One region of the Neorhizobium tomejilense genome, then DNA from elsewhere that is predicted to be linked to it. Evidence: predicted binding sites of a transcription regulator. Region 1 holds the regulator's gene; each other region holds the start of a gene.
What was found. The regulator LexA, encoded in region 1, represses DNA repair genes until DNA is damaged. The targets are predictions, from matches to a motif close to TGTTCNNNNTGTGTTCNG.
Positions count from the first base shown of each region.

Region 2: the regulator LexA is predicted to act here: its motif matches at 1,800-1,817, upstream of ACSQ3G_RS00270 (DNA recombination protein RmuC).
Region 3: the regulator LexA is predicted to act here: its motif matches at 1,476-1,493, upstream of ACSQ3G_RS02265 (energy-coupling factor ABC transporter ATP-binding protein).

Region 1 covers NZ_CAXUSO020000001.1:1,421,205-1,424,479, reverse strand. Annotated here, with positions in the region: gene ACSQ3G_RS07360 (VOC family protein) at 1-600, opposite strand, end outside; gene lexA (transcriptional repressor LexA) at 801-1,520, shown strand; gene ACSQ3G_RS07350 (ComEC/Rec2 family competence protein) at 1,501-3,275, opposite strand, start outside.
Region 2 covers NZ_CAXUSO020000001.1:52,611-55,885, reverse strand. Annotated here, with positions in the region: gene truA (tRNA pseudouridine(38-40) synthase TruA) at 1-229, opposite strand, end outside; gene fmt (methionyl-tRNA formyltransferase) at 229-1,164, opposite strand; gene def (peptide deformylase) at 1,223-1,738, opposite strand; gene ACSQ3G_RS00270 (DNA recombination protein RmuC) at 1,850-3,055, shown strand; gene ACSQ3G_RS00265 (ribokinase) at 3,105-3,275, shown strand, end outside.
Region 3 covers NZ_CAXUSO020000001.1:459,224-462,498, reverse strand. Annotated here, with positions in the region: gene glgB (1,4-alpha-glucan branching protein GlgB) at 1-196, shown strand, start outside; gene ACSQ3G_RS02270 (winged helix-turn-helix domain-containing protein) at 246-1,439, opposite strand; gene ACSQ3G_RS02265 (energy-coupling factor ABC transporter ATP-binding protein) at 1,548-2,225, shown strand; gene ACSQ3G_RS02260 (CbiQ family ECF transporter T component) at 2,222-2,827, shown strand; gene ACSQ3G_RS02255 (biotin transporter BioY) at 2,858-3,275, shown strand, end outside.

The DNA of each region.
Region 1 (3,275 bases):
CGTCATCAGCACCTGCTCGGCCAGGGGTGCGAAATCGGAGGGCGCCGATGCCGACAGAATGATCTTGCTCAGCCCCATGACCGCATTGGAATGGTGCTCCAGTTCGCCGCGATCGGCCGGCAGGGGATTGATCCGCTGGCAGGAAAACATCAGGAAGTCGGGCGCCCGGTCATCACCCGCAAAAGCCAGCCGGAAGCTCGCCTGGGTTTCGGAACCGTCGGCCAAGGTCATCCCGCGGGAGAATTCCAGCACGTCGCCTGCCGAAACGCCACGCATCTTGAAACGCGCGTGATCGGCCATCGCGTCACGGGTCGCCACAACGAGAGCGGAAAAACCCTGCCTGTCGCGTGCCTTGCGGAAGGCCAGATCGCGTGCGGTAAAAACGTTGCCGCGTTTGGCGGCCGCGCTTGCATGACGGCGATTGGCAAGAGCCAGCGGCTCCAGGTAGCTGCCATCCGAGAAGAACACACAAGCATTGGCTGTGCCGAAAGGATGAAAAGCATCGGGCGCAACTGTAAAACCAAGCTTCGTGAGCCGGGAACGCGCAGCGGTAAGTCCCGCCACCGGCAGCACGAGATGATCGATTGGTCTTGCGTTCACGCGAGGGCCCCCGGAATTGGAATCGCAAAGCTACTTTGGCAGCGGGCTCGCGCCGCGCAAGTGGTGTGGCTCGAGATATCTGGCACGCATCTATGAAGAAAAAATCATCATACTTCACAGAAATTTAGGGACTTGCAGAACACATATGGAACATATAGTGTCCGTTCTGGATTTGTTTCCGACTCTGAGGGTGCCAAAAGATGCTCACGCGCAAACAACAGGAATTGCTTCTGTTCATTCACGAACGCATGAAGGAATCCGGCATCCCGCCGTCATTCGATGAAATGAAGGATGCTCTCGACCTCGCGTCCAAGTCAGGCATCCACCGCCTGATCACCGCGCTCGAGGAGCGCGGCTTCATCCGCCGCCTGCCGAACCGGGCCCGGGCGCTCGAAGTCATCAAGCTGCCGGAAGCCTACTCACCGAGCATGCAGCCACGGCGCGGTTTTTCGCCGAGCGTCATCGAGGGCAGCCTCGGCAAACCGCAGCCGGTCGCGGCGCCTCAGAAACCCGCCGCCAACGACGATTCGCCGAACGCCACGACAGTTCCGGTCATGGGCCGCATCGCTGCCGGCGTGCCGATCTCGGCGATCCAGAACAACACGCATGACATCGCCGTGCCGGCCGAGATGCTCGGTTCCGGCGAACATTATGCGCTCGAGGTCAAGGGCGATTCGATGATCGAGGCCGGCATTCTCGACGGCGATACCGTGATCATCCGCAACAGCAATACGGCCAATCCGGGCGATATCGTCGTGGCGCTGGTGGACGACGAGGAAGCGACGCTGAAACGCTTCCGCCGCCGCGGTGCCTCCATCGCCCTCGAAGCCGCCAACCCAGCCTACGAGACCCGCATCTTTGGGCCGGACCGGGTGAAGATCCAGGGCAAGCTCGTCGGCCTCATCCGCCGGTATCACTGATCATCTGCCGGAGCGGTTCCGGCAATGACCCATCGAAACCCTGGCTTCGCCAATCATAGTGGCGGTGCCTGCTCCAGGGACGGTCTGCGCCCGCCATGGCGGCACGGATCTGCCAGCGCCGAATGTCGGTCGCGCCGTTGAGGGAAATCTCCAGCGCACCCGCCTTGCGAAGCATGGCACCATTGATCATCAGGGCGCCGGACCGGCATTGGTCGAAGCGGGCGCGCGGCGCAATGACAAGACTGGCGGCGTCGCAGGCGGCACCCGCATAACGGCCGTCCTCGACAGCGATAACGATGCCCTTGCCGGTGCTTGCCGCACACCAGGCCGTCGGCTCGCAGGTGAAGCGGCCGGCAGGCGCCTGTTTTATCCTCGACTTTGCCGTTTCCAGTTGCTGCGGGGTCAATTCGCGGCGCTCGTTGGTTTTCGCGCCGGGTGGCCTGTCGTCGGGCGGCTTGTCCCTGGATGGCGACATTTCAGGCTTGGTGGGATCACCGAGCAGAAGCGCCCTCTTCCATTGGCCGTAGACGAAGTCGGGCGGGCGGGCGCGATTGGTGGCGACCCCTTTCCCGTCTACAAATGCGACCATCGTCCCGTCTTCCGAGATCAGGATATCCGGCAGGGGCATCGACCGCTCATGCCAGGAAAGCAGCAGAGCGGTCACCATCAGCGGCAGGCCTATCAGTCTCAGTCTCGTCCTCATGAGCGTCAACAGCAGGAAACCTGCCGTCGAGACGGCGAGGAACCAGGGATGTTGTCGCCCTATGCCGACATCGCCGCCCCAGGCGGCGACGTGTTTGGCAATTGCAATCACCCACCCCAGGCCGAGGCCCATGAGCTTCATGAAGGGCGCATCGAGGCCGAACGGCATCAGCAGCATGCCGGCCAGCCCTGCCGGCATGACCACGAAGGAGATGATCGGCATGGCGGCGAGGTTGGCGACAAGGCCGTAGGTGGCGATACGGTGGAAATGCTCGACCGAGAACATGGCGGTCGAGATGCCGCCGATCAGCGAGGTCACGAAGATGCCGGCCGCGAAATTCCAGGATGCCAGCACCGGAGTCACCATAGGGCGACGGAATGGCAGAGGTTCGGGATCGCGGCGCTTCGCCCTGTGTTTCCAGAGTGCGTAGCCGGCGACCAGGGCGGCGGTGGCGGCAAACGACATCTGGAAGCTCGGCCCCAGTATTTCCGAGGGCGACATGGCGATGATGACCAGGGCGGACAGCGCGACATTGCGCAGGCTGATCGATGGCCGATCGAAAAGCACCGCGACCAGCATGATCGCCATCATGATATAGGCCCGCTCGGCGGAAACGCCGAAACCGGAGATCAGGTAATAGGCCGTCGCCATCATCAGCGCGCCGAGTGCGGCGATCTTCTTGACCGGATAGGCCTGGGCGAAGCCCGTGAAGACGGAAAGCACGGTGCGCGCGCCGACAAAGAAGATGCCGGCTGCGAGCGCCATGTTGAGCCCGGAAATGGCGACGATATGGGCGAGGCCCGACAGGCGCAGCGCCTCGGTGGTGTCTTCGGAAATCGCCCGGCGCTCGTCGGTGACGATCGCCGCGGCAAAGGCGCCGGGATCTCCGGGCACGGTCTCCCGGATACGGGTTGCGATCGCGCTGCGCAGATCGAAAAGCTGGGTTTCGACGTTCGCAATCCAGCTCCGGGTTGAAGGGGGAGCAGCCTGCTTTTTCGGCGCTCCATAGAAAAATCCAACCGCGCCGATGCCGTCGAAATAGGAAGAAAAGG
Region 2 (3,275 bases), 1.4 Mb from region 1:
CGCGCAGCCGGTGTGGCTGCCACAACCGCGACAGATCGACATGCACCACCTGCCCGCGTGCATGAACGCCGGAATCGGTGCGGCCGGCGCCCTTGACCACCACGCTCTCCTTGGTCAAGGACAGGATGGCGGTTTCAAGCGCCGACTGTACCGAATGGCCGTTCTTCTGCTTCTGCCAGCCGACATAAGGCGTGCCGTCATATTCGACGATCATGCGGAATCGCGGCATCAGGAGAGCCTCGTGCCAGGCCCTAGCGGCGTACCGCGCAGGAACTCCGCCGCGGCCAGGGGCTTGCCCCCGGCCTTCTGCAACTTGAGGAGCCGCACTGCACCCGCGCCGCAGGCAAGGGTCAGTGCGTCGTCAAGAACCGTTCCGGGCTCGCCCTGCCCCTCGCCGATTTCCGACAGAAGAACCTTCACACGCTCCAGCTTGCCGTTGATCTCCGCCTCGAACCATGCGCCCGGGAAAGGCGACAGACCGCGGATGTGGTTATGCACATCCGCTGCGGGTTTCGAAAAATCGATGCGCGTCTCGCCCTTGTCGATCTTGGCGGCATAAAGCACGCCTTCCGGCGATTGCGGCGTCAGCGGCAAGTCGTTGGCTTCGAGTTTTTCCATCGCCTCGACCATGGCTCGGGCACCAACCAGCATCAGCTTGTCGTGCAGTTCGCCTGCCGTCATGTTCTCGCCGATTTCCACTTCCCTCGTCAGCGCAACGGGGCCGGTATCGAGGCCCTTTTCCATCTGCATGACCATCATGCCGGTCTTCTTGTCACCCGCCATGATCGCCCGCTGGATCGGTGCGGCACCGCGCCAGCGTGGCAGGAGCGAAGCGTGGCCGTTGTAACAACCGAGTTGTGTGCCCGTCAGGATCGCTTCCGGCAGCAGCAGGCCGTAGGCGACGACGACGGCAACATCCGCCTTGAGCCCGCGGAATTTTTCGCGCTCTTCCGGATCCTTGAAATTCACCGGCGTAAAAACGGGGATGCCCAGCAGTTCGGCGGCCTGATGGACCGGCGACTTCACCAGATCGAGCCCGCGGCGGCCACCCGGGCGCGGCGGCTGGGTATAGACTGCGACGATCTCGTGCCCCGCGTGCTTGAGGCTCTGCAGCGTCGGCACGGAAAATTCCGGGGTTCCCATGAAGATGATGCGAAGAGACATGGACGTTCCGCGTCTCAAGAGACCGCGCCTTCTTAACTCGGATCGCCTGAGCGACGGTTCAGACCGCCTTGGACTTGGCAGCCTTGGTGAATTTCTTGATCACCATCTCGCGCTTCAGGCGAGAAATATGGTCGATGAAAAGCACGCCATTCAGGTGATCGATCTCATGCTGGAGGCAGGTGGCGAGCAGGCCATCGGCCTCCACCACATATTCCTTGCCGTCGCGGCCGAGATGCTTGACGCTGACGGTCGCCGGCCGTTCGACCTCCGCATAATATTCCGGAATGGAAAGGCAGCCTTCTTCATATACGGAGATGTCGTCGGAGGATTTGACGATCTCCGGATTGATGAAGACTTGCGGCTGCTTTTCCTCGCCCTCGCGCGCAATGTCGACGACCAGCAGGCGGCGTGGCACGCCGATCTGGATCGCTGCAAGGCCGATGCCCGGCGCGTCGTACATGGTCTCCAGCATGTCGTCGGCGAGCCTCAGAAGCTCGGCGTCAACACGCTCTATCGGCTTGGAAACCTGACGCAGGATCGGGTCAGGCAGAATAATCAGAAGCTTGATCGTCATGGCTTCCCATAACCCATCTTTTTTTCCGAAGAAATAGAAATTACGGCCGGAGGAAGTGGAATGTTCACGTTTTGATCTTTTCAAGTGGCAAAATTCTGTTAGTTTCCCGCCATGGATAACCTTGTTGCGAGCCTTTCCCGTTTCTTCGACGACCCGCGCGCTGCCGTCGTGGCGGTGATGTGTGGAGCGGCATTGCTGCTGTTATGGCTGTTTCTGACGCGCCGGGCATCCCTTCAGCGGCAGGAAGATGCGACATTGCGGGTGATGGAAGGCGAGGCCCGGCTTTCCGAACTTCTGAGAGCGCAAAGCGAGATGCAGGGTCGGTTGTCGGCAATGGCGGAGACGCTTTCGACACGGCAATCAGAACTGAACCAGTCGGTCAGCCAGCGGCTCGACGGCATGACCCACCGGATCGGCGCTAGTATCACCGAACAGACCAAGTCGACGCACGAGAACCTGCAGCGACTGCAGGAACGGCTGGCGGTGATCGACGCTGCCCAGAACAATATCCAAACGCTGGCAAAGGACGTCGTCGGCCTGCAGGCGATCCTGTCGAACAAGCAGACACGCGGCGCCTTCGGCCAGGGCCGAATGGAAGCGATCATTGCCGACGGATTGCCGATGGGGGCCTACGGCTTCCAGACCACGCTTTCGAACGGCACCAGGCCCGACTGCACGATCAGGATGCCGAACGGCGCGCCGCCCTTGGTGATCGATGCCAAATTTCCGCTCGAAGCCTGGAACGCATTTCGCGAGGCTGCGGCACCCGAAGCGAGAAGGGCCGCCGCCCAGGCCTTCAAGCGCGACCTCGAGGTTCACATCCGCGATGTCTCGGAAAAGTACCTGATACCGGGCGAAACGCAGGAAATGGCTTTCCTCTTCGTGCCATCGGAATCGATCTTCGCGGAGATCCACGAGCATTTCGAAAGCGCTGTGCAGAAGGCGCAACGTTCCCGCATCGTCATTGTCTCGCCCTCGCTGCTGATGCTGTCCATCCAGGTCATCCAGGCCGTGCTGAAGGACCAGCGGATGCGCGAGCAGGCACATCTCATCCAGGGTGAAGTGGCACTGCTGATCGAGGATCTTTCCCGCCTCGACGACCGCACCCGCAAACTGCAGACACATTTCTTCGCGGCGCAGAAGGATGTCGAACAGATCCTCACCTCCACCGACAAGCTCAACCGCCGCGGCGCCAAGATCGAGGCTCTCGAACTGGAGGCTCCGGCGGAGGCCGGGGCAGCCCGCGACCTGCCACAGGCGAAAGTGGTCGAAAGCCGCACCGGTCTTCTCAAACTGCGGGTGGTTGACGAGGAGTGATCCTCTCGGGCAGTGTCGCGCGACTTCAAATCAAGCACGCAGGCCCGCCATGATCACCGTCCTCGGCTCCATCAACATGGATCTCATCGCCACGACCGAGCGCCTGCCCCAGCCAGGGGAGACGGTTGCGGGATCGAGCTTTGCGACGGCTGCCGGTGGCAAGGGCGCCAACCAGGCGCTCGCCGCACGCCGTGCCGGAAGCGCCGTGCATATGGTCGGA
Region 3 (3,275 bases), 960 kb from region 1:
GCACGGTTATCGCATCGGAGTCCCGGCGGAGGGACCCTGGGAGGTGGTGCTGAATACCGACGCGGCGCTTTATGGCGGATCCAATCTCGGACAGACGGAGGCTTGGACGGAGCGACAGGCGGCGCATGGGAGGGAGTTTTCGATCTCCGCGGTGCTGCCGCCTCTGGCGACTGTGTTTCTGCGGTGGCGGGGGTAGAACCTGACGTGAGGCAAACGGTGCGGCCAAAGGTTTTCGCCGGCCGCGCTTATTCGCCCCGCCAACCATCCTGATAGGTAACCCTATCCACCCCTGCAAACCGCCCGACGCGGAGCAGTTCCGCGTCCAGCTTCTCCAATCTCCCGGCGGAAGCCCGCACACCCTTTTCCAGCCATAACCGCTTCACATCCAGCGTGCCGGACTTGCGGTCCGCCTTCATGTCGATGCGGCCGATCATGCGGTCGCCTTCGAGCAGCGGGAAGACGTAGTAGCCGTATTGGCGCTTCGGCTCCGGCACGAAAACCTCGATGCGGTAGAAGAAGTTGAAGAGCCGCTCGGCCCGGTCGCGGTTGCGCAGGAGCGGATCGAACGGGCTGAGCACGCGCACGCGGGCGGGCGGTTCGGGGATATCCCCGAGATTTTCGGGAAAGCCGAGGAAGGCGAAGGACGGGCGGGGCTTGCTGCCGTCGGCGGTCTCGATCAGCACCTCGGTCAGCTCGTCGCGATGGGACTTCACCCAGTCTTTCGCCTCGTCCGGCGTGACCAGATCGAAAAAGGCGGCAAGTTCTCCGGAGGTCGCAAAACCGAGGCGGGTCATGGCGCCGCGGCAGGCCCAGTCGATGAATTCCTCGTGGCTGACCTCCGGCTCGTGATGCTGCGGCGGGATCACCCGTTCCATCAGGTCATAGATCTTCTGGAAGTTGACGCGGCCGGCGATCGCCAGCTTGCCGGTATGCCAGTAATATTCGAGCGCCGTCTTGTTCGGATGCCAGTTCCACCAGCCGCCGGACTTGTGATCCTCCTGCTTCATGTCGCGCGACATGATCGCGCCGTTCTCGGCAATATGCTGGAAGGTCTCCTCGAAGGCGGCGTCGAACCCTTCGCCATGCCATTTCCTCCAACGTTCGGCGAGGATCGGCTCGCGGCGGCGAAAACGGTGTTTCCAGTAGCGGAAGAAGCTCGCCGGAATGATCGAGGCGTCATGCGTCCAGTGCTCGAACAGCTCGCCGTCCTTTTCCAGAAGCGCGGTCAGGTGCTCGCGCCGGTAGGTCTGGTTGCGCGAAAACAGGATCATGTGGTGGGCGCGCTCGACGGTGGCGATACTGTCCACCTGGACGAAACCGAGATCGTCGATGAGCTGCAGCAGGCCGGCTTTGGTCAACGCGCGGCCGGGCGGTTCGCAGAGCCGCTGCCGTTCGAGGAATATCCTGCGGGCCTGATCGTTCGGAATGAGAATCGCCATGGCATCTAGACTAGGATACCGCCGCGCCGGATTCAATGTTCACGTTCGGTTCCGCATTCCCCTTCCCCATCTTCCGGTCTATAGACCGCTGAACACCGAGGGACAGGCTTGGATATCCGTTTCGAACAGGCAGAAGCGCGTTTCGAGGGGCGCACCGTCGTCCATCCGCTGACGCTGTCGCTCAGTGAACGGCGGATCGGCGTCATCGGTCTCAATGGTTCCGGCAAGACGACGTTCGCGCGGATGATCAACGGGCTGGTGCTGCCTGCCGCAGGCCAGGTGACCGTCAACGGCTTCGATACGGTGAAAGACGGCGACAAGGTTCGCGGCCAGGCGGGGTTCATCTTCCAGAACCCGCAGAACCAGATCATCCTGCCGGTCCTGAAAGAAGATATCGCGCTCGGGCTGAAAAGCCAAAAACTCTCGAAGGCGGATACGCAGGCGGCGATCGAGGCCGTGCTTGTCCGTTTCGGCATCGCCCATCTGGCCGACCGGCGTGTGCACGAACTTTCGGGCGGAGAACTGCAGCTGGCGGCGCTTGCCTCGGTTCTGGTGACCCGGCCGGACATCCTGATCATGGACGAACCGACCAACCAGCTGGATCTCCGAAACCGTGATCTCGTGGAGAGGACGATCCACGGGCTCGACGAAAATGTCGTCGTCATCAGCCATGACCTCGGCCTGATCGCCGATTTCGACCGGGTTCTGTGCTTCCACGAAGGCTGCCTCGCCTATGACGGCGCGCCGGCGGAGGTCATCTCCCGCTACCGCGAGCTTGTTGAATGAAGACGCTTTACGTGGAAGGCGACACGTTTCTGCACCGGCTTTCGCCGCGGGCAAAGCTTCTCGGCCTTGCCGCGCTCAGCCTCCTGCTATTCGTGATCCATTCTCCCGCCGTTCTTGTCATCGCGGCCGTTCTCGGCGGCATCGTCTATTCGTCGCTGCGGCTCGGATGGCGCCAGTCCTGGCTGCGGCTTCGGCCGATCCTGCTGACCATCGTCATTGTCGCGATCTTCACGCTTGTCCTCAACGGCCGCCACGATGCGCTGATCGTCGTCACGCGGCTGACGGCGCTTGCCCTCTTCGCCGCGGCGGTGACGGCGACCACCAGCACCGGCGATTTCATCGACGAGATCACCCGCCTTGCCATGCCGCTGGAGCGCCTGGGGCTCGTCAGGGCCGCGGATATCGGGCTTTCGATCGGTCTTGTCATCCGTTTCGTGCCGGAGATCCTCAGCCGTTACCAGGCAATTCGCGACGCGCACCGCGCCCGCGGATTGAAGGTCCGGCCGCTGACGCTGGCGGTGCCGCTGATCATCCTGACGCTCAAAAACGCCGACGAGATCGCCGCTGCCATTGACGCACGTGGCATCCGGGCGCAGAAATGACCTCATATGACAACCAGGGATTCGCATAGCATGACCACCCGTGATCTCGTTCTGGCCGCCCTTTTCGCCGCCATTATCGTGGCGCTCGGTCTCGTGCCGCCGATCATGCTCGGCTTCATTCCCGTGCCGATCACCGCGCAGTCGCTCGGCGTCATGCTGGCGGGCGTCATCCTCGGTGCCAAGCGCGGCGGTTTCGCGGTGCTTCTGGTCCTGCTGCTGGTCGCGATCGGCCTGCCGGTTCTATCGGGTGGACGCGGCGGCCTTGCCACCTTCGCCTCGCCGACCGCCGGTTATCTCGTCGGCTGGTTCTTCGCGGCCGTCATTACCGGTTATTGCTCCGAGCGTTTCGTCGATCGTTCGCAGAGCGGCATCGTACAGATCACCGGCTTTTTCCTCGCAGCGCTGCTCGGCGGCGTGGTTGTGGATCATGCACTCGGCATCTTCTATC